Regions from separate parts of the Agrobacterium sp. 16-2014-1-2a genome, predicted to be linked through region 1. Evidence: predicted binding sites of a transcription regulator. Region 1 holds the regulator's gene; each other region holds the start of a gene.
What was found. Region 1 encodes LexA, which represses DNA repair genes until DNA is damaged. Its sites were predicted from a motif close to TGTTCNNNNTGTGTTCNG; they were not measured.
Positions count from the first base shown of each region.

Region 1 (5,741 bases):
CAACATATGACACTCCCGCCATTATTCCCGAGATTAACCGCAACACTACCTTGGCCGAAAAAATCGCCACGTGCCTGGCCGAGGAGCGCGCATTCGGCCACGATTTTCTTTTCATTCCCGTTTCCATCGGCTGCGGCGCGGTATTTTGGTTTTCTCTAGATGCCACGCCTTCCCCGGTCATTTTGATTGCCACATTTCTTTTTGTCGCCGTTCTGGCGCTCTTTGTGAGATATAAAGCTGGCATTGCGGCGGCGGTTTGCGGCCCTTTCGCTTTTCTATTGCTCGGCATGCTTCTGGCCGATTTAGAAACCCGACGGGCAGGGACCGTGGTGCTGGATACCCCCGTCACCACCACCATCACCGGCACCGTGGCGCGCCGGGAGGTCGATGCACGCGGCTACTGGCGATATGTCGTCGATCTGACCGCAACAGCGGACCCGACATTGTCGCGTCCGCCGCAGAGGATATCGGTGCTTTCGCGTGGCGGAGGCGAGCCGATCGCACTCGGCGCAACCCTTCGCGGCAAGGTCCGCCTCTCGCCGCCATCCGGCCCGGCCTTGCCGGGACTGAACGACTTCGCCTTCACGTCCTATTTCAAAGGCATAGGCGCGACCGGTTTCTTTTATAAATCACCGGATGCGCTTGTATCACCCGTTGGTGACGCAAGGCCTGACAAGGGTTGGTTGGAATGGGCCGATATGCGGCTTTACGGCCTTCGCAGCGCAATTGCCGAACGCATCCGCACCACCATCGGCGGTGATGCCGGAGCCTTCGCCGCCTCCATCATCACCGATGAGAGACAGGCTATATCGGCGGAGACGATGGAGGCGTTGCGGCTCTCCGGCCTTGCCCATATCGTTGCCATATCCGGGCTCAACATGGCACTGGCCTCCGGCATATTCTTTGTTGGCTTGAGACTGGCTTTCAGCCTGTTTCCCGCCTTTGCGCAGCGCTGGCCGGTCAAGAAGATCGCGGCTTTCGCGGCACTGCTGATGACGCTCGCCTATTATCTGATTTCCGGTTTCGCCGTTTCCGCCGAGCGCGCCTGGCTGATGATGTCTGTGATGCTGATTGCGGTCCTTTTCGATCAGCCATCACTCAGCCTCAGAAACGTTGCCATTTCCGCCCTGATCATTCTGGCTTTCTCGCCCTCGGAAATCATGGGTCCCAGTTTTCAGATGTCATTTGCGGCCACCATAGCGCTTGTTTCCGCCTATGCCTTCTGGAGCCGTTGGCGCACGGACCGCGAACGGCTGTTCATCGGGCGCAAGCCCGCATGGCTGAAGGTGGCGGAAATGATGGGCGCGGTCATTGGCGGCGTTATCACGACGTCGTTGATCGGGGGCCTTTCGACGGCGATCTATTCGGCCGAACATTTTCACCGTGTCACCACCTATGGACTGTTCGCCAATCTGGCTGCAATGCCGCTCATGTCACTGATCGTCATGCCATTCGCTCTTATCGCCATGCTGCTGCTGCCCTTCGGGCTCGATGCGCCGTTCCTGAAGATCATGGGTTATGGCATGGCACTCGTCATCGAGGTTGCAAACGAGGTGGCCTCCTGGGGCGGCAGCGCAGCGACGGGGCGTCCGCATGGATGGTTTATCGGTTTGGCTTCGGTGGGTTTCCTGCTGCTGACATTGCTGCGAAGCAAGCTTGCGCTTCTTGGCATCCCGTTTCTGCTCTTCGCCTTCGGCGTGTCGGCAGTTACGGCCTATCGTGATCTGCCGGATCTATTGATTCACGAGGACGGCGACTTGGTAGCACTCCTGGAGGACGGCAAGGTCTCAACCACAAAAGCCCGTCCGCAGGGCTTCGTTTACGGACAGTGGCAAAGGGCGCTGCTGCTGCCGGAAAAAACCGTGCCGCCAGATTTTATAAATGGTGAGAGCATGGCAAATAATGCTGGTTCTGACTCGAGATCGAAACTGTCGCCGGAAGACATGGCTGTGGTGGTACGCGAGATGACGGCGGCGCTCAAAGGCGCCAAAGCTGGCGTCTTCACCTGCAGGAAAGACATATGGTGCGTAGCGAGCGCCGCAAGCGGAGAGTGGGTCGTCGTTCTGAAAGATGGCCGCTTCGCCGGAAAAGCCTGCGATATTGCCGATATCGTCGTTGTTTCCCGCAGAACCTCTTTTTCGCAGTGCCGCTCGGGTGCACTCCTGCTCAGCCGTGACATCTTGCGGCGTCTCGGTTCTGTGGAAATAGATTTTGCTGACAAGAGGGAGGAGGGTGTGGTGAGCGGGCTGCGCGCCGCAATCGCCGGAACGGACAGGCCCTGGAGCCAGCACCGTTATTACGACTGGAAAAGCGGACGTTTCGACCGTGATCTGCCGCAGCCCATCATCCGGCTGCTGGCGGCGTCGCAATGACTGCCGCCAGCATGGATCATCGGGCCTTGGCGCGCAAATCTTCAGTCAATTCGCCGATCCCGCCAACTTCCTCTTCATGACCAGCGTCGCGCCAGCTCTCCTTCAAACCGGCCTCGTACCATTCTTGCATGGCAGGCAGGGCGAGCAGCAGGTCGCAATAGGCTTTCGCTGCTGGCGAAAGATCCGCGCTGCCATAGGTCTGGAAACGGAATGCAACCGGGCAGAAGAAAGCATCGACCGCCGTGAACTTTTGACCGGCAAGATATGGCCCGCCGAATTTTGTAAGACCCTCGCTCCACAACGCATCGATCCGCTTTATATCGGCCTTAAGTCCGGCATCGCCGCCCCTGGGTTTGACCCGAATGCCCACCGACATGGGATAGAGATTGCGCAGCGAGGAAAAGCCGGCATGCATCTCACTTGCGGCCGAACGCGACCAGGCCCTCGCATGCTTGTCGCTTGCCCAGACACCCTGGTGTCTTTCGGCAAGATATTCGACGATCGAAAGCGTTTCCCAAACCGTCATACCCTCGTCGACCAGGCAGGGCACCTTGCCCGTCGGCGAAAAGGAGGAGAAAGAGACGCCTTCGCCGAACGGAATGAGCTTTTCATCGAAGGCGATACCGAGCGTGCGCATCAATACCCACGGCCGCAGCGACCATGAAGAATAGTTCTTGTTGGCTATATAAAGATCGTACATGGCGTATCTCCCGGATATGACGCGTATTTCTACACCTGCCAAGCGTTCACGGAATATCGAAAATTATCCATGGCTCCCATAAACGCCGTTGATGAATGGTGATGTGGGGCCGCTGAGAGCGCGCCTTGCGATAAGTCACCCTTTGGTGACGACTAAAACTGACTGTGCAACACGACAGAACAACGTCGCTAAAAAACAGCGGATGGGATCGCTTCGACAATTACAGCGAGCAGCCCATTCGCCACCACGCCTGTAGCGAAACCGAAGCATCTTTATGGAGCAGGAACTCAGTTTAGAAAGGGCAACGCGCATAGGCTGGATGGCGCATATCCTCGTGCACCCGCAAAAGCCCGCCACGTTTGGAAAAAGCCAAACCCAATATAGGCGCCATCTTCACGATGACGCCTATTATAAAGTGAATACGTTCGGTTCGATAAGATCAATGGTAGCGGCGGATCAGCCCCACCAGTTTGCCCTGAATTTTAACCCGGTCGGGCCCGAAGATACGGGTCTCATAGGCTGGGTTTGCCGCCTCGAGCGCAATGGAGGCTCCCTTGCGGCGGAAGCGCTTCAGCGTGGCTTCCTCGTCATCCACCAGAGCCACAACGATGTCCCCGGGATTGGCGGTGTTGCCGTTGCGGATGATGACTGTGTCGCCGTCGAAAATGCCGGCCTCGATCATCGAATCACCCTTGACCTCAAGCGCGTAATGTTCGCCCGTGCCAAGCATGTCTACTGGCACTGCCACATCATGGGTGTTGTTCTGGATGGCGGAAATTGGCACGCCCGCAGCGATGCGGCCCATGACCGGCACGGTGACAGCCCCGCCCAGATCGTTGGCCGGCGTCTTGGGGGCAGGGGCCGGTTCCGGCGTTTTGGGCTTGCCAAGGCTGCCTTCGATAACGCTTGGCGAAAAGCCGCGCTGCGGCCTTGCACCCGGCGTATAAGCCTCGGGCAGCTTGATGACTTCCAGCGCCCGAGCTCTATTTGGTAGCCGACGAATGAACCCGCGCTCTTCGAGAGCGGTTATCAGGCGGTGGATGCCGGATTTCGAAGCAAGATCGAGTGCGTCCTTCATTTCATCGAAGGAGGGCGGCACGCCGGACTCTTTCATTCGTTCATGAATGAAGAGAAGCAATTCCTGCTGTTTGCGCGTGAGCATGAGGAAAACACCCTTTAGAATCGTAGTGGAAGTCGCGAAACAAATACAGAACGAACACTATATGTTCCATATGTGTTCTGCAATCCCCTAAAATTTCGTGAAGGTGCCATCTGTTGCTGTGATGATTTGCCTCATAGCACGCAATTGTGCTTTTGTGCGGTCAAAACCGTCCCGACATGCTCCGGGCGGAAGGCCAGCAGGATACATTTTCATGACGAAACCCTATAGCGTTGACCATCTCGTTTTGCCCGTGGAAGTCATAGGCGTCGCCGTGAAGCGCCTCGTCAGTCTTGGCTTTACGGTTGCGCCGGAGGCTCTGCATCCTTTCGGCACCCAAAATGCCTGCGTATTTTTCGCCGATGGCACCTATCTGGAGCCGCTCGCAATTGCTGATTCGGCTAAATATAATGCGTCAATAGAGAGGGGTGATGTGTTCACCGGCAGGGATGTGGCCTTCCGGCAACGGGACGGGCAGGAGGGTTTTTCGGCTCTTGTCGCCAGGACTGAAGACGCCTTGGTTGACCATGAGCGGTTTCGGGCAGCCGGCCTTTCGGCGGGCGATGTGTTCGAGTTTTCGCGGCCTGTTCGTATGCCGGATGGCTCGCAAGGCGAGGCGGCGTTCCGGCTGGCTTTTGCTGCAAGCGGGGCGGCCGCGGATTTCTTTTTGTTCAGTTGTCAACGGCTTCAAGCCCTTCCGGGCGATCGCACCATGCTGGAGCGCCACGCCAATGGTGTCACCGGCCTGAGTGAAATCGTCCTGTTTTCCGGCGGCAATATGAAGGTGGCGGGCCTGATCGAGACAGTGTTTGGCTGTGAAGGCAAAAGGTCTCCGGGCGGTGATATGGTTTTCGCGACCGGCAATGCCAGCATCAGATTGACCGGAAAACCGCCTTTCGGCGGGCAGACCCTGAATGCTCAGGATGGCAACGAATGCGGATTGCGCGGCGCGGGCATCGTCTTTTCGTCACACGATCTTGCCGTGACAGAGGCGGTGCTTGCTGCTAATGGCGTGTCCTGCGCAAAAGCGGACGGCCGTCTGGTGGTGCCCGCAGCACCCGGTCAGGGTGTTGCCTTCGCCTTCGAGGAAAAATGATGAGCGTTACGAACAATCTTAAAGTCACTGCCGGCGACGGCGCCAGCAAGGTTTCCTTCTCGAATACCGAGCGGTTTTCGCTGATTGCCGGTCCCTGCCAGATGGAAAGCCGCGAACATGCCTTCATGATCGCTGGCGTCCTGAAGGAGCTTTGCGACAAGCTGGGAGTAGGGCTTGTCTACAAGTCTTCTTTCGACAAGGCGAACCGCACTTCGCTTTCCGGAAAACGCGGCATCGGCCTGGATAACGCGATGCAGGTTTTTGCCGATCTCAAAAAGGAATTCGGTTTTCCTCTTCTGACCGACATCCACACGGAAGAGCAATGCGCCATCGTTTCCGAGGTAGTGGACGTGCTGCAGATTCCGGCGTTCCTCAGCCGCCAGACCGATCTTCTCGTTGCTGCCGCCAAAACCG
Region 1 covers NZ_JBNWBX010000001.1:438,329-444,069, reverse strand. Annotated here, with positions in the region: gene ACQZ45_RS02200 (ComEC/Rec2 family competence protein) at 1-2,372, shown strand, start outside; gene ACQZ45_RS02195 (glutathione S-transferase family protein) at 2,389-3,072, opposite strand; gene lexA (transcriptional repressor LexA) at 3,512-4,234, opposite strand; gene ACQZ45_RS02185 (VOC family protein) at 4,446-5,327, shown strand; gene kdsA (3-deoxy-8-phosphooctulonate synthase) at 5,327-5,741, shown strand, end outside.

Region 2 (5,741 bases), on a different contig from region 1:
GCACATTTCCGCCTTCCTCTCTGCTCGCCGGATCCGGTTCGGCGAAGCTGGTGACTGGGACAAGGCATCTGTGTTCGACGTCGAACCATCGCGTCCAGTGCGGGAAATTGAGCTTACGCACGTTTGTCGTGCCGCGGTCGGCCTCCATGCGGATTAGCTCCTCGAGATCAAATGGCTTGCCCTTGGCCGCGAGCTTCTCGGCCCTGGCTTTGGCCGCTTTCTCCAAGGCGAAGCGAGGGGACGGTAATCCCCATCGCGCATGCACAAGCTGCTTCTTGCCTTCCGCCGTGTTGCGGACGATCGGCCCCATTTGGTCGGGGTTCATCTGATAGGCTGGCATCAGGTTGATCAGGCTTTCGGCGTCCTGAGCCCATTTGGAGACCCAGTCCTTGTCTTCCATCCGATAAAGGTTGCACATGCTGGAAAGCCCTCCGCTTGAAGCAGATGCCGTGTGTTCACGGCATCGCGCCTACTTCGCTACTGGAGCCTGTAAACGTCGGCATTGTCTTGTCGTTCCCGCAATCCCTTGTAGGAAGCATGGCGTAGCTTGCCGTCCGCCGTCCAGGCCCGAAACTCGATCTCGGCAATCAAAGTCGGCTCGACCCAAACGATGTCTGCCTTTTCGGCATAGGGAACAGGCGGCTGTTTCCGATTCCAGCGCAGCCTGTCGATCATCTTGCGCAGCCTGTTCATCTCGGCTTGCCTGAAGCCCGTCCCGACGTTCCCGACATGAACGAGCTCGTCACCGCGATAGGCAGCAAGCACCAAAGAGCCGAAGCAGTCGGGAGATGCCGTCGATGGCTCGTAGCCAACAACCATGAAGGCTTCGCTCTTAACGCACTTGATCTTGACCCAGTCGCCGGTCCGGCCGGAGCGATAGGGTTGATCCAATTGCTTGCCGACAATGCCCTCGAGACCAAGGCTGCCAACGTGTTCCAGCAGGATCGCGGGATTGGCGTCAATGGTTTCCGAAAGGCGGATCGCGCCGTCGTGCCCCTTCAGCGTATCCTCGAGAAGATGCCGGCGCGAACGGTACTCCACGTTGCGCAGGTCATGGCCGTCGAGATAAATAAGATCGAACGCGTAGAGGATGGCGTCCGAAGCTCGGTTGCCAGCCGTCTTTCCAGACGCACCCAACGATTTCTGCAGCAGCCCGAAATCCGGCCGCCCTTCATCGTCAAGCACAACCGCCTCGCCATCAATGATCATCGTTGCCGGGCCAAGCGCCCGGGCAGCCTGCTCGATCGCCGGAAACCGGTGCGTCCAGTCATGGCCACCACGCGTGAGGATGCGGACCCCTGTCGGCTCGATATGGATAGCCAGGCGATAACCATCCCATTTCAGCTCCCAGCTCCATTGGTCGCCTTGTGGAGGGTGCGCCTTCAATTGGGCGAGCGCCGGCTCGACGCGATCGGGCATCGGATCAAACAGCAGCTGTGGCTGTGCGGGATTGCGCTTCCGACGCGGCTTTGACCGTAGCGGAGCTTCGGTATCACGAAGGAGCGGCTTTGATCTCGGTGGCTTCGTCATGCAAACGAGTTCAGCACGAAAACCTTAAGAAGATTGTGACGCCGTTCATCTATCCCCGCTATCCACCGTTTTAAACCCGACGGACGCAAGGGCTGCAAAAATTTCTGTTTCCCCTTACCTCCTTGAATCCTATTCGAATCTTCGACTTTGCTAATACTGGGATAATATTCCTCAACCATGTGGTGCTTGACTCTTTTGCATTACGAGAACAAACAATGAACATATAGCCCGTACGACATAATGTCGATCCTTTGAACACGACCTTGAAGGGAGCCGTGAACGATGACTGCTGCCCGCCAGAGGGTGATTTGCGACTTGCGAGACCGCATCGCGTCGATGGAAGGGGTATCCGCGAAGCGGGCCGGAACACTTTCTTTTGGCGTTTCCGAGATCGATGCGGCCTTGCCTGGCGGGGGCCTCGCCTATGGCGCGCTGCACGAGTTTGCAGGCGGTGGCTCCGGTACTGTCGATGGTGCAGCGGCCGCCCTTTGTGTTGCCGGCATTGCCGCAAGAACAAAAGGCCCCGTCATCTGGTGTCTGACGCGGCCGGATCTTTTTTTTCCAGCTCTTGCCCATGTGGGTCTGCATCCCGACCGCGTCATCTTTGTTGAATCCGACAAGGAAGAGGATGTGCTGGCCAATATGGAGGAGGGCCTTTCCTTCGGCGGACTTGGTGCCGTCGTCGGTGAACTTGTTCGCCTGCCTATGGTCAGTTCCCGCCGCCTGCAGCTTGCAGCCGAGCGAACCGGGACCATGGCGCTCGCGGTCCGCCGATGGCGGCGACAGACGGAGGCCAATGACTTTGGGCAGCCGACGGCCTCGACCACGCGGTGGCGTGTCAGCGTGATGCCGTCAGAGGAGTTGCCGGTACCCGGGGTGGGCAGACCTCAATGGTTTCTGGAATTGATGCGCGTGAAAGCGGGTGAGTGTGCTGAGTTTCTCGTGAGGGCGTGCGATGACAAGGGTCGTCTCGATCTATCTTCCGGATCTGCCGACGGATCGCATTCGTCGGGCCGATCCGTCTATTCCGCCTGAACAGCCAATCGCCGTGATCGCGAGAAGCGGTTCGAAGCGATGGGTGTCTGCTGCCGATCCGGCTGCCAGAAAAGCGGGCGTGCATGCCGGCATGGCGGCGGCAAAGGCGCAGTCGCTGTTTCGCGGCCTGATGCTGGTTGACGCAGATTCGCAAGCCGATCAAGCCGCGCTGGAGCGCATCACGCTCTGGGCGCTGACGATCTATTCGCCGATCGTCGCCGTCGACGGGATTGATGGTATCGTCATGGATACGGAAGGCGCCGATCATCTGCAGGGTGGTGAACTGCCGATGGTGACGAAGATCGCCAACCAGTTTCTTGCCCGAAAACTGACGGCGCGCGTGGCGGTTGCCGACAGCTGGGGTGCTGCCCATGCTTGCGCCCGCGCAATCAATCGCGAAACGATTGTCGTTCCTCCGGGCGAGACGGCCCGTGCCGTCGAAAAGCTGCCGATTTCGCTTCTGCGCCTGCCGTCAAAGATCGTCTCTGATCTGCGCATTCTCGGTTTCCAGACAATCGGCGAGCTTGCCAACACCCCGCGGGCGCCGCTGACATTGCGCTTCGGTCCGGAGGTCGGCCGCCGTCTCGACCAGATGCTCTGTCGTGTCGCCGAGCCGATCGAACCGATCCGGACCACAGAGCTGGTTGAAGTCTCCAAGGCCTTCGCCGAACCGATCGGGGCTGCGGAAACAATCAATAAATATGTTGGCCGTCTGGTCGTCCAACTCGTTGACGAACTCCAGAAGCGCGGGCTTGGCGTTCGCCGTGCCGACCTGATCGTCGAGAAGGTCGATGGCACGAGACAGGCCATCCGCGCCGGAACCGCCAGGCCCGCCCGAGATGTCGCCTGGCTGACAAAACTGTTTCGGGACCGGACGGAAAAGATCGAGCCGGGCTTCGGGATCGAAAAGCTGATCCTGCTCGCCGTGATAGCCGAGCCTCTCGAGGAGGCTCAGAAAGCCTCTGCTCTGGTCGAGGATGACGTCACCGATGTCACGCCGCTGATCGACCTCTATGGAAACCGGGGGCAGAGGGTCTATCGCGTCGCACCGGTCGCCTCCGATGTGCCGGAACGCTCTGTCCAGCGCATCAGCCCCGTCGCCGAACCGATCGCCGTTGCCTGGGTCAGCCATTGGCGCCGCCCCGTTCGTCTCTTGCCGAGACCTGAGTTGATCGAGGCGATCGCGCTGATGCCGGACCGGCCCCCAGTCTCCATCGTCTGGCGTGGCAAACGCCGCAAGGTCAAATGTGCCGACGGCCCGGAACGCATTTTCGGGGAATGGTGGCAGCGAGATGCCGAAATGGACGCCGTGCGCGACTATTTCGTCATCGAGGACGAATCCGGTGAGCGCCTTTGGGTGTTCCGCTCCGGCGACGGTATTGATCCGGATACCGGGTCACACCGCTGGTTCTGCCACGGGATATTCGCATGAGCTATGCCGAGCTCCAGGTCACGACACATTTTTCGTTTCTGCGTGGTGCCTCGTCGGCGCAGGAGTTGTTTGATACTGCAAAACTCCTTGGGATCAGTGCGATCGGCGTCGTCGATCGTAATTCGCTCGCAGGCATCGTCCGCGCCCTTGAAGCATCCCGAGCGACGGGTCTCCGCCTCGTCGTTGGCTGTCGCCTCGACCTCGCCGACGGTATGTCGTTGCTGGTCTATCCGATGGATCGTCCGGCATATTCGCGCCTGACCCGGCTCATCACGCTTGGCAAGTCGCGCGGCGGCAAGAACAACTGCATTCTGCACTGGGACGATGTCATGGCTTACTCGGAAGGCATGATCGGCATTCTGGTGCCGGATCTGCCGGACGCCACATGCGCCGCGCAGCTTCGCAAGTTGGCGCACGTTTTTGGTGATCGAGCCTATGTATCGCTTTGCCTGCGCCGGCGACCCAACGACCAGATGCGGCTCCATGAGATTTCCAACATGGCGGCACGGTTCAGGGTCAAAACCGTCGTCACCAATGACGTGCTGTTTCATGAGCCGGGTCGGCGGCAGTTGCAAGACATCGTTACCTGCATCAGGCACAATACCACGATCGACGATGTCGGCTTCGAGCGCGAGCGTCATGCCGACCGATATCTGAAGCCTCCGGAAGAAATGGCTCGCCTATTTCCGCGCTATCCGGAGGCCCTGGCACGAAGCATGGAGATCGTGCGTCGTTGCAAGTTCTCGCTTGAGGAACTGACCTACCAGTACCCGGAGGAAGCCATTGTGCCGGGCAAGGATGCGCAGGCCTCGCTGGAGCATTATGTCTGGGAATGCGCGCCTGACCGTTATCCGGAAGGCCTGCCACCGGATGTTTTAAAGACCGTTCGGCACGAGCTCGATCTCATCCGCACCATGAAATACGCGCCGTATTTTCTGACGGTGTTTTCGATCGTGCGCTTCGCCAGAAGCCAGGGCATTCTCTGTCAGGGCAGGGGATCGGCGGCCAACAGCGCTGTCTGCTATATTCTCGGCATCACATCGATCGACCCCTCGACCAATGACCTCCTGTTCGAGCGTTTCGTCAGCCAGGAACGCGACGAGCCACCGGATATCGATGTCGACTTCGAGCATGAACGGCGCGAGGAGGTCATCCAATGGATCTACAAGACCTACCGACATGACAAGGCAGCCCTCTGCGCCACCGTTACGCGGTATCGTGCCAAGGGAGCGATCCGCGATGTCGGCAAGGCGCTCGGCCTGCCGGAAGACGTGATCAAGGCGCTGTCATCAGGCATGTGGTCCTGGTCGGAGGAAGTGCCCGACCGAAATATCCGGGAACTCAACCTCAACCCCGACGACCGGCGCTTAGCGCTCACCCTGAAATTGGCGCAGCAGCTGATGGGGGCGCCGCGACATCTTGGCCAGCATCCTGGCGGCTTTGTCCTCACCCATGACCGGCTGGACGATCTCGTACCGATCGAGCCGGCGACGATGAAGGACCGCCAGATCATCGAATGGGACAAGGATGACGTCGAGGCGCTGAAGTTCATGAAGGTAGATGTGCTCGCACTCGGCATGCTCACCTGCATGGCAAAGGCGTTTCATCTCATCCGTGAGGATAAGGGCGAGAATCTCGATCTGTCTACGATCCAGCAGGAGGACGCAGCCACCTACGCAATGATCAGAAAAGCCGATACTCTCGGGACCTTCCAGATCGAAAGCCGCGCCCAGATGGCGATGTT
Region 2 covers NZ_JBNWBX010000006.1:70,209-75,949, reverse strand. Annotated here, with positions in the region: gene ACQZ45_RS18075 (SOS response-associated peptidase) at 1-418, opposite strand, end outside; gene ligD (non-homologous end-joining DNA ligase) at 478-1,530, opposite strand; gene ACQZ45_RS18065 (ImuA family protein) at 1,813-2,565, shown strand; gene ACQZ45_RS18060 (Y-family DNA polymerase) at 2,486-3,997, shown strand; gene ACQZ45_RS18055 (error-prone DNA polymerase) at 3,994-5,741, shown strand, end outside.
Region 2: a site for LexA is predicted at 1,735-1,752, ahead of ACQZ45_RS18065 (ImuA family protein). Genes of this name have one in related genera too.

Region 3 (5,741 bases), on a different contig from region 1:
CAGCGTTCGCGCATCGACGACCGTGGCCGGGAATATGTTCTGTTCTATGCACCGGAACTGATGGACGAACCGGACCGTGAATATGTCTATCGCGATCCCGGCCTCGACCTGCCGCCGATGCGTCTGCGCATTCCGGTTCGTGACTACATCATCGACACGTCGAGCGATCCGGACCGCGATTATTACCGCTTCCTGGAGCAGCCGCCGGTCGAGCCGGTGGAGCGTGTCTACTCGCTGGATGAAGTGCGTTATTCGGCCCGTATCCGCGACAAGGTGCGCCGTATCGACCTCGATACGATCACATTTGCCACTGGAAGCGCTGACATTCCGATGGCGCAGGCCCGTTCGCTGCGGAAGGTAGCGGATGCGATCAACAAGGCGCTGGCAAAGAACCCGGCGGAAACCTTCCTGATCGAAGGCCACACCGATGCCGTTGGTTCGGATGAAAGCAACCTCGTTCTTTCCGACGAGCGTGCCGCTTCCGTCGCTAATGTCCTGACCGATGTTTACGGCATTCCGCCGGAAAACCTGGCGACGCAAGGCTACGGCGAGCGTTACCTGAAGGTTCAGACACTCGGCCCGGAACAGCAGAACCGCCGCGTCACCATCCGCCGCGTGACACCGCTGGTAAGACCGGTCGCCCAGAACTGATAAGGTTCAGGAACTGAAAAATGAAAGCCCGGAAAGCGCAAAGCTTTCCGGGCTTTTTTATTGGTAGCAAAGTTCCCAGGCCGACACATTATCCGTAACGCCGGACCAGATCCGGGGTCCGGCGTGATCAAATCCGGCATGACTGGGATGCTTCTCACCCTGCCATCATCCTCAAATTTGAGGATAATCCAGCCTCTAACGCTTAGTTAAGCGCCACAGCAATCTCTGCGGCGAGTTGGGCATTGTTGCGTACCAGCGCGATATTGGTCGCGAGGCTGCGGCCGTCGGTCAGGCGGAAGATATCGCCGAGCAGGAAGGGCGTGACGGCCTTGCCGGTGATTTCCTCGCGCTCGGCGTGGGAAATGGCGCGATTGATGTAGATTTCCATCTCCTCGCGCGGAATTTCGTCCTCTTCCGGCACGGGATTGGCAATCAGCATACCGCCATCGATGCCGAGCTGTTCGCGGGTCGTCTGGAAATTGGCGATGGCTGCAGGGCTGTTGAGCGACAGCGGGCTGGGAAGGCCCGAAGAACGCGACCAGAAAGCCGGGAACTCTTCCGAACCGAAAGTCACGACAGGCACGCCGTTGGTTTCGAGAACTTCCAGCGTCTTCGGGATGTCAAGAATGGCCTTGGCGCCGGCGCAGACGACGATCACGCCGGTTTTGGCAAGCTCGGTCAGATCGGCGGAAATATCGAAGGTCTCCTCCGCGCCCTTGTGCACACCGCCGATGCCGCCGGTGGCGAAAACGCGGATGCCGGCGCGGGCAGCGGCAATCATGGTGGCTGCCACTGTCGTGGCACCGGTGCGGCGCTCGGCAATCGCAAAGGCAATATCGGCGCGCGAGACCTTCATGGCGTCGGTGGTCTGGGCAAGCGCTTCGAGCTGCTCCTTCTCGAGGCCGATATGCAGCGTGCCGTGAATGACGGCGATGGTTGCCGGAACGGCTCCCTGATCGCGGATGATCTGTTCGACGCCTTCAGCCATCTCGATATTGCCGGGATAGGGCATGCCGTGGGTGATGATGGTCGATTCCAGCGCGACGATCGGCGCGCCGCGCTGTTTGGCAGCGGCAACCTCTTGCGAATAGACGATGGGCAGGAGCGGGGAGATGGGGCGGGTCATTCTGTTTGTTCCAGACTATAAAAAACGGGTTCATGCCAGCATTTCGGCCTTGGGGACAAGCCCCAACATGGTCTCGACACTGTCTTTTGACAGGTCTTGGGCGGTGGCGAAAGGCGATTGCACGGTGATGGCGGCCGCCGCGGCACCCAGTCGCAGGGCCTCAGCGATGGTTTTGCCCTCCGCAATCGCCGCGAGATAACCTGACGCCATGGCGTCTCCGGCGCCGGTTACGTCTTTCACCTCGCGGATGATGGGTGGGTGGAGGCTTGCGGTTTGCGTCGCGTTGAAGGCTACCACTTCGCTTGCCCCACGGGTGATGACGCCGCCAGCAAGGCCGACCCTGCGGAGAATACCCGGCCAGTCGCGAACATTGTCTGCCGTCTGTCCCGTCAGCGCGCGCGCCTCTGCCTCGTTCATGAAGAGAATGTCGATATCGGCGAGCATGTCCTTCAGCTTCACCGCCTTGGCGGGCGAAATGGCGATGGCCGCGAGCGGCTTTTGGCAGGCGCGGGCAATGAGACCGAGCGCCTTCAACGTATCCTCCGGCAGATTGGCATCGCAAAGCAGAAGGTCGCTCGCGGTAATCGCGTCACGCACCGCGCGAACTTTGAGGCGGCGCGGCGAAAACAGCTTGTAAAGATCCATATCCGCAAGTGCGATGACAAGATTGCCGTCGCGCTCCAGAATGGCGGTGTAGCTTGGCGTGCGGCGATCGAGGAAAACGAAGGGCGTATCTTCCACGCCCGCCTGCCTTGCTGCCTCCGCCACCGCTTCGCCGGTCACGTCGCCGCCGCGCGGTGCAATGATACGGACGGCAAAACCGAGCCGGGAAAGATTGCGCGCCGCATTGAAACCGCCGCCGCCAGCCTCTTCCATCCATGAGCCAGGATTGCTGGCGCCGGGCGCCGTTTCAGTCTCGATCATGCCGCGCCTGTCTATATGCGCGCCGCCCAGAACGAGTATTTTCTTCACTCTTGTGTTTCCCTCTTTCGCGAATGGAAAAGGTGGACGATTCGTCCCAATCTTCTGTTTGTTCCCCTTCACATCCGGTCCGCAGCGATAGGCCGGACACGGAAAAACGAAAGCAGAACAAACCACTTATCGCTATTTGTTTTCAATATGCTGGCTGCGCCTTGCGATATGAGAACAAATAGAGTACATCCTATTTCCATACTGCTTCATTGCCTGTGCGGCTTCAATAACCTAAAGGTGGATCGGATGGCACAAAATTCTTTGCGTCTCGTAGAGGATAAATCGGTGGATAAAAGCAAGGCACTGGAAGCGGCGCTCTCCCAGATCGAACGGTCGTTCGGCAAGGGATCGATCATGAAGCTCGGTTCCAATGAAAACGTGGTTGAAGTAGAGACCATTTCGACGGGTTCTCTCAGCCTGGATATAGCGCTCGGTATCGGCGGCCTGCCGAAGGGGCGTATCGTTGAGATTTACGGCCCGGAAAGCTCCGGTAAGACGACGCTTGCGTTGCAGACGATCGCGGAAGCCCAGAAGAAGGGCGGCATCTGCGCCTTCGTGGATGCCGAGCACGCGCTCGATCCGGTCTATGCCCGCAAGCTCGGTGTGGATTTGCAGAACCTTCTGATCTCGCAGCCGGATACGGGCGAGCAGGCGCTTGAAATCACCGATACGCTGGTGCGCTCCGGTGCCGTCGACATTCTGGTGGTGGACTCGGTTGCGGCGCTGACGCCGCGTGCCGAAATCGAAGGTGAGATGGGCGACAGCCTGCCGGGCCTTCAGGCACGTCTGATGAGCCAGGCGCTGCGCAAGCTGACCGCCTCGATCTCCAAGTCGAAGTGCATGGTGATCTTCATCAACCAGATCCGCATGAAGATCGGCGTCATGTTCGGTTCGCCGGAAACGACGACGGGTGGTAATGCGCTTAAATTCTACGCCTCGGTGCGTCTCGACATTCGCCGTATCGGCGCCGTCAAGGAGCGTGAAGAGGTTGTCGGCAACCAGACCCGCGTCAAGGTCGTCAAGAACAAGATGGCACCGCCTTTCAAACAGGTGGAATTCGACATCATGTATGGCGAAGGTGTTTCCAAGACCGGCGAGCTTGTCGATCTCGGCGTGAAAGCCGGTATCGTCGAGAAATCCGGTGCATGGTTCTCCTATAACAGCCAGCGTTTGGGGCAGGGGCGTGAAAATGCCAAGACCTTCCTGCGCGACAATCCGGAAATGGCAAGCGAGATCGAACTGGCGCTGCGCCAGAACGCCGGTCTGATCGCCGATCGGTTCCTGCAAAATGGCGGCCCGGAAGCTGGCGAAAGCGACGACGGTCCCGACGAGGGCTGATGCATTCGAAGGTCCGGGCGTTCGCGTCCGGTGGCTTTGCCGGCATGAGCCGGTATGGATCAAAAGGGTCGTGCGATTTTCCTCGCGTGGCCCTTTTTCTTTGCCTAGACGCCTTGGTGCGCCTCCATGGCTGGACAGGGCAGGATGCGGACGATAAAAGCCTTTGATTTTGCAAGATAGCCATCATTCGGGATGGCGGTGATGGACTCCAGCTGTGAGCGGTGTGTGGGCATGAGCGGTGTGAATGAAATTCGGTCGACCTTTCTCGACTACTTCAAGAAGAACGGACACGAGATTGTGCCCTCCAGCCCGCTGGTGCCGCGCAACGATCCGACGCTGATGTTCACCAATGCCGGCATGGTGCAGTTCAAGAACGTCTTCACCGGTCTCGAAAGCCGTCCTTATTCCACCGCCGCCTCGGCGCAGAAATGCGTGCGCGCCGGTGGCAAGCATAACGACCTCGACAATGTCGGTTATACGGCCCGTCACCATACGTTCTTCGAAATGCTCGGCAATTTCTCCTTTGGCGACTATTTCAAGGAAGAGGCGATTACCCATGCCTGGAACCTGATCACCAAGGAATTCGGCATCGATCGCAACCGTCTGCTGGTCACGGTCTATCACACCGACGACGAGGCTTTTAATCTCTGGAAGAAGATCGCCGGTTTCTCTGACGATCGCATCATCCGTATTCCGACCAGCGATAATTTCTGGGCCATGGGCGATACCGGTCCGTGCGGTCCCTGCTCGGAAATCTTCTATGACCACGGCGATCATATCTGGGGCGGACCGCCCGGTTCGCCGGAAGAGGATGGCGACCGTTTCATCGAAATCTGGAACCTCGTCTTCATGCAATATGAGCAGCTGACGAAGGAAGAGCGCATCGATCTTCCGCGCCCTTCTATCGACACCGGCATGGGTCTCGAGCGCATTTCGGCGTTGTTGCAGGGCAAACACGACAATTACGACACCGATCTGTTCCGGGCGCTGATTTCGGCCTCTGTCGAAGCGACCGGCGTTCCGGCAGAGGGCGAGAAGCGCGCCAGCCACCGCGTCATTGCCGACCATCTGCGCTCCTCCGCTTTCCTGATCGCCGATGGCGTTCTGCCGTCGAATGAGGGCCGTGGTTACGTTCTGCGCCGCATCATGCGCCGTGCCATGCGCCATGCCGAGCTTCTCGGTTCGCGCGAGCCGCTGATCTACAAGCTGCTGCCGGCGCTGATACAGCAGATGGGCCGCGCCTATCCGGAGCTGGTTCGCGCCGAGGCGCTGATCTCCGAGACGCTGAAGCTTGAGGAAACCCGTTTCCGCAAGACGCTGGAACGCGGCCTGTCGCTGCTGTCTGACGCGACTTCGACCCTGCACAAGGGCGACATGCTGGACGGCGAAACCGCCTTCAAGCTTTACGATACCTATGGCTTCCCGCTCGATCTGACGCAGGATGCGCTGCGCGCCCGCGAAATCGGCGTCGATATTTCCGGCTTCACCGATGCCATGCAGCGCCAGAAGGCGGAAGCACGCTCGCACTGGGCTGGTTCCGGCGACAAGGCGACCGAAACGGTGTGGTTCGAACTGAAGGAAAAGCTCGGCGCGACCGAATTCCTTGGTTACGACACTGAAACCGCCGAAGGCGTTATTCAGGCGATCGTCAAGG
Region 3 covers NZ_JBNWBX010000014.1:47,118-52,858, forward strand. Annotated here, with positions in the region: gene ACQZ45_RS26410 (OmpA family protein) at 1-651, shown strand, start outside; gene ACQZ45_RS26415 (pseudouridine-5'-phosphate glycosidase) at 854-1,777, opposite strand; gene ACQZ45_RS26420 (carbohydrate kinase family protein) at 1,808-2,749, opposite strand; gene recA (recombinase RecA) at 2,996-4,087, shown strand; gene alaS (alanine--tRNA ligase) at 4,319-5,741, shown strand, end outside.
Region 3: a site for LexA is predicted at 2,920-2,937, ahead of recA (recombinase RecA). Genes of this name have one in related genera too.

Region 4 (5,741 bases), on a different contig from region 1:
GCGATATCGGCATCGCTGCCCATGAACCTGTTGGCACAGGCGACATGGCTGAGATAGCAGCCGATTTCCGGCGGCGAGGTGCGGCGGCCATGCATGAGCATATAGGAAAGCTCGCTGAATTCCGGGATAGGATAATTCAGTTCACGGCCATTGACGCCTGGGACCCGCTCTGCCTTCAGCCCGATGGCGTCGAGGCGTGCGTTCATGTCCTCGAGGCGCTTGGTGGCGCTGTCCATATTGATCAGGAAAACGGCAAGCTTGCGCCCGCTTTTCGGTAAAATATGCAAAGCAGTCCTCGCCCGGTTTCTGCACCCTGTTGCAACTCCTTTATTGCAACGGCGTGACGCGGGCTACGGAAAAAGCTGCGTTCGTGCACTCATAGTTGCCGAATCAAACCTTTTCCACAAATCCATCCAGCACACGCTTTTGTCCGGCGCGGTCAAAATCGATGGTCAGTTTGTTACCCTCGATGGCGGAGATGTTGCCATTGCCGAATTTGATATGGAAAACGCGGTCTCCGACCACGAATTTCGACGGTGTGTCGGCAACCGATTTGGCCACCAGTTCGCCGTCGATCGTGCGGGCGCGGGGCCCGCTTTCGCCATAACCAATCCTCTCGACCGCATGGCCGGAGCGTGTGCCCCAGTTATCGCGGGTCGCGTCGGACTTGTTGGCCTGGGCACGTTTCCAGCCGGGGGTGGAGTAGTTGTTGGCGAAGGGCTCCGCCTTGTCGAAACGGGACTGGCCATAACCGCCGCGTCCGCCGTAACCACCGTAATTGCTGTCGGATGCCGCGACATCCACGTGCGCTGGCGGCAGTTCATCGAGAAAACGCGAGGGCAGGGTGGATTGCCACAGACCATGGATACGCCGGTTCGATACGAACCAGATATGGCATAGCTTCTTGGCGCGGGTGATGCCGACGTAGGCGAGACGACGTTCTTCCTCCAGACCGGAGCGGCCGCCTTCGTCCAGCGCCCGCTGGTGCGGGAACAGACCTTCTTCCCAACCGGGAAGGAAGACGGTGTCGAATTCCAGCCCCTTGGCGGAATGCAGCGTCATGATGGAGACGGCATCGAGATTTTCGTTCTGCTCGGCATCCATGACGAGCGCGACATGCTCGAGGAAACCGCGCAGGCTCTCGAAGGCCTCCATCGAGCGGATGAGTTCCTTCAGGTTTTCCAGTCGGCCGGGCGCTTCCGCCGTCTTGTCGGCCTGCCACATGGCAGTATAGCCGCTTTCGTCCAGGATCTGCTCGGCAAGCGTGGTGTGTTCGGTGTTTTCCAGAAGCCCCTGCCAGCGGCGGAAATCCTGCACCACGTCGAACAGCGCCTTGCGCGCTTTCGGTTTCAGCTCGTCGGTCTCGATGATGTCGGTCGCTGCCGCCAGCATCGGAATGTCGCGGGCGCGGGCGTAATCATGCAGATTGCGGATGGTCGTGTCGCCCAAGCCGCGCTTGGGGGTGTTGACGATGCGCTCGAAGGCCAGATCGTCGGCCGGCTGGCAGACAAGGCGAAAATAGGCCATGGCATCGCGGATTTCGAGACGCTCGTAGAAGCGCGGACCGCCGATCACGCGGTAATTGAGGCCAAGCGTGACGAAACGGTCTTCGAACTCGCGCATCTGGAAGGAGGCGCGAACGAGAATGGCCATGTCGTTCAGCTTGTGGTTCTTGCGCTGAAGCTGCTCGATTTCTTCACCGACGGCGCGGGCTTCCTCTTCGGAATCCCAGGCCGCATGCACCACGACCTTCTCATCGTCGGGGCTGCTGCGCTCGGTGAACAGGGTCTTGCCGAGACGCCCTTCATTATGGGCGATCAGATGGCCGGCGGTGCCCAGAATATGCTCGGTGGAGCGATAGTTACGCTCCAGCTTGATGACCTTGGCGCCGGGAAAATCCTTGTCGAAGCGCAGGATGTTGTCCACTTCGGCGCCGCGCCAGCCATAGATCGACTGGTCGTCGTCGCCGACGCAGCAGACGTTTTGCGGCTCGCCTTTGGGGCGCTGGGCAAGAAGCCTGAGCCACATATATTGCGCCGTATTGGTGTCCTGATACTCGTCCACCAGAATGTAGCGGAATTTCTGGTGGTACTCCTTCAGAATATCGGGATTGCGGCGGAAGATGCTGATGGGGTGCAGCAGAAGATCGCCGAAATCGCAGGCGTTCAGCGTTTTCAGCCGGTTCTGATAGGCCGTGTAAAGTTCGCGGCCCTTGCCATTGGCAAAGGCGCGGGAATCGCCCTCGGGAATATCCGGCGGTGTCAGTCCCTTGTTCTTCCAGCCGTCAATCATGCCGGCGAATTGTTTGGCCGGCCAGCGCTTGTCATCAAGACCTTCGGCCTGGATAAGCTGTTTGATCAGCCGCACCACATCGTCGGTGTCGAGAATGGTGAAATCAGACTTCAGGCCGATGAGTTCGGCATGGCGACGCAGGAGCTTGACACCGATGGAGTGGAAAGTGCCGAGCCAGGGCATGCCCTCAACCGCGCCGCCGACCAGAACGCCAATACGTTCCTTCATCTCGCGGGCGGCCTTGTTGGTGAAGGTCACGGCCAGAATCTGGCTGGGATAGGCGCGTCCGGTCGCCAGAATATGGGCGATGCGGGTGGTGAGAACGCGGGTCTTGCCGGTGCCGGCGCCCGCAAGCACCAGAACCGCGCCGTCCAGTGTCTCCACGGCTTCGCGCTGTTCCGGGTTGAGACCGGACAGATAGTCGGGCGTGGGCCGGGCCTGATCGCGTGCCGCCATGGCGCGCGCGGCAATGCCAAGCCCGCCGGCGTTGCCTGCATCGGCATTGTTCGTCGCCTTGCGCGGCGCCTCAGGTTCTTCGTCGAAGAACGGCATATCGTCAAAACTGTTGCTCATGCGGCCCAATGTAGTGATTCGGGATATAAAGGCTAGAACCGTGTTCTGCTTTTATTCCGGTATCATCCGTCAAAACGCCTATTCCAAGACGTTTTTTCGTCTCAGGCCCGCCTGTCGGCATCAAAAGCCGTGTCCACCGGCAATTGCAGCGCCACGGCCAGTTGGTTGGTCTTGGCGGCAAGGGCGATGACGCGCATGAGATCGGCATGCTGTTCGCCCGTCATGCCCTTGGCTTTTGCAGCTGCGGTATGGGAGTGGGCGCAGTAGGAGCAGCCATTGGTGACGGAAACGGCGATATAAAGCATTTCCTTCACCAGCGGATCGAGCGCTGAAGGTGTGGCCATCACCGCCTTGACCTCGGCCCAGGTCTTTTCCAGAAGATCGGGGTCGAAGGCGAGGTAGAGCCACATATTGTTGATGAAATCCGATTTCCGCGTTGTGCGGATATCGTCGAACACAGCCTTGACGCGCGGGTTGGCTTCGGCATTTTCGGCTTTCGTTACGGTGCTCATGCATTCCTCCGGTCATGGCTATTTCAGCTGCAGATTACCGTATTGGCGAATGTTTGCGACAGAAATGGCCGTCAGTGCGCTTTCGACGACAATTCATCACAAATTACAATTATGTAAGGAACGGATTTGTGCGTTGCCTTCGTTAGGGCATGCGGGAATACTTCTACCGTTCCGAAAAGCTCTTTTCGGGGCGGGTTTATGCTGTGCGGATAATCGGAGAATTGTATGCGGGTGTGGAAACAGGTGGGTGTCTGTCTTGCTGTAGCGGGAGCAGGACTCTGTCTTTGGGGGTTTTATTCACCCGAAGCGCGGAATCTGCTCGCGGGTATCGGCATCGGCAAAACACCTGTTGGCGCGGTCGAGGTTGCCGCATCCGGTGCCAGAACACCCGGTTCGTCATCCGGCCAAAATGCCGGCGCCGCACGCCGCGATGGCAATGCGACCCTGGTGGCGATGGCCCCGGTCAAGAAGGGCACGGTCAATGACAGGCTGAACGCCATCGGCAGTGGCGAGGCCATCCAGTCGGTCGTCGTCATGCCGCAGACATCAGGCACGCTTTCGGAAATCCGCATTTCATCCGGCGCCCGCGTCGTAAAGGGGCAGGTGCTCGCGCGGCTCGATGACGAGGAGCAGGTGATCGAGCGGGACAAGGCGCAGGTTGCGCTACGCAGCGCCGTCGAAAAATCGAGTTCCTACAGTAACCTGAAATCCGTATCCCGCCTTGATGTGCTGGACGCGCAGATTGCCGAGGAAGCCGCCAAGCTTGCACTGAGCACCGCCGAGCTGAACCTCAGGCGCCGCGACATCGTCGCACCGATTGAGGGTGTTGTCGGGATCGTGGCCGCCAATATCGGCGACAATGTCACCACGCAATCAACAATCGTCGGCATTGATGACCGTTCTCAAATTCTGGTCAATTTCTGGGCGCCGGAACGGTTCGTAACTGCAATTACCGTCGGAATGCCTGTAGAGGCCACCTCGATTTCACGCCCCGGCGAGACGTTCAAAGGTGAGGTCGAGGCCGTCGACAACCGTGTCGACGCCGCAAGCCGTACCATCCGCATCCGGGCACGGTTTGCTAACGACAAGGATGAGCTTCGGGCCGGTATGTCCTTCGGCGTCACCATGCGTTTTGCCGGAGAGACCTATGCCTCCGTCGATCCGCTGGCCGTGCAGTGGGATGCCGAAGGTTCCTATGTCTGGCGCGTGACCGACAATAAATCGGCCAAGGTGCGGGTGCAGATCGTGCAGCGTAACCCCGATGCCGTTCTCGTGAAAGCGGAACTGGCGGAAGGCGATCAGGTCGTGACCGAAGGATTGCAGCGGGTGCGGGAGGGTGGTGCCGTCCGTGTCGCAAGCCAGCCGAAGCCCGAGGAGGTTGCCAGCCAATGACGACTCAGTCGCCTTCGGGTCAGGATTCCAAGCTCGCCTTCACCGCACTGTTCGTTCGCCGGCCCATTCTGGCAGCGGTTCTCAATACGTTGCTTGTGGTTGCCGGCCTTGCCGCGCTGGTTGGCGTTGAGGTGCGCGAGTTGCCGGATGTGGACCGGCCGTCCATCAGCGTCAGGACGACCTATGAAGGTGCGGCGCCCGAAACCATCGATCAGGAAGTGACGCAGACCATTGAGGGGGCTGTTGCGCGCGTCAGTGGCGTCAAGTCCATCTCCTCCAATTCGCAATTCGGCACCAGCCGCGTAACGATGGAATTCGGCGACAATGTCGATATGGCCGTTGCCGCAAACGATGTGCGCGATGCCATTGGCCGCGTAACCAACCAGTTGCCTGATGATGCTGACGAGCCGCAGATCATCAAGGCGGATTCCGACAGCCAGCCGATCATGCGTCTTGCCGTCACTTCGTCCACGCTCAGCATGGAAGATCTGACCAAGCTGGTGGATGACGAAGTCATCGACCGCCTTGCCGCCGTCGATGGCGTGGCGGATGTGGAGCTTTACGGCGATCAGGAAAAAGTCTTCCGCGTCGATCTCAATCAGGCCGCACTTGCCAGCCGTGGTCTGACGGTGACGGATATTTCCACCGCGCTGGCCAGTGCCGCGCTTGATGTGCCGGCGGGATCGCTGAAAAGTTCGACGCAGGACATCGTCGTGCGCGCGACCGCGAGCCTCACGAAGCCTGAGGATTTTTCCAACCTTCTGATCAAGGACAATATCCGCCTGCGCGATGTGGCAACCGTGATGCTGGGTGCGGATGACGAATCCACCTCGCTGCGGTCCAATGGTGTGCAGGGCGTGGGTCTCGGCGTCATCCGGCAGGCGCAGTCCAATACGCTCAATATCTCCACCGGCGTGAAGGCTGCCGTCGAGGCCATGTCGGCCAACCTGCCGCAGGGTACGCGCATCGTGG
Region 4 covers NZ_JBNWBX010000002.1:514,190-519,930, forward strand. Annotated here, with positions in the region: gene ACQZ45_RS11290 (glycosyltransferase family 25 protein) at 1-287, opposite strand, end outside; gene ACQZ45_RS11295 (ATP-dependent helicase) at 391-2,865, opposite strand; gene ACQZ45_RS11300 (carboxymuconolactone decarboxylase family protein) at 2,967-3,377, opposite strand; gene ACQZ45_RS11305 (efflux RND transporter periplasmic adaptor subunit) at 3,603-4,769, shown strand; gene ACQZ45_RS11310 (efflux RND transporter permease subunit) at 4,766-5,741, shown strand, end outside.
Region 4: a site for LexA is predicted at 2,907-2,924, ahead of ACQZ45_RS11295 (ATP-dependent helicase). Genes of this name have one in related genera too.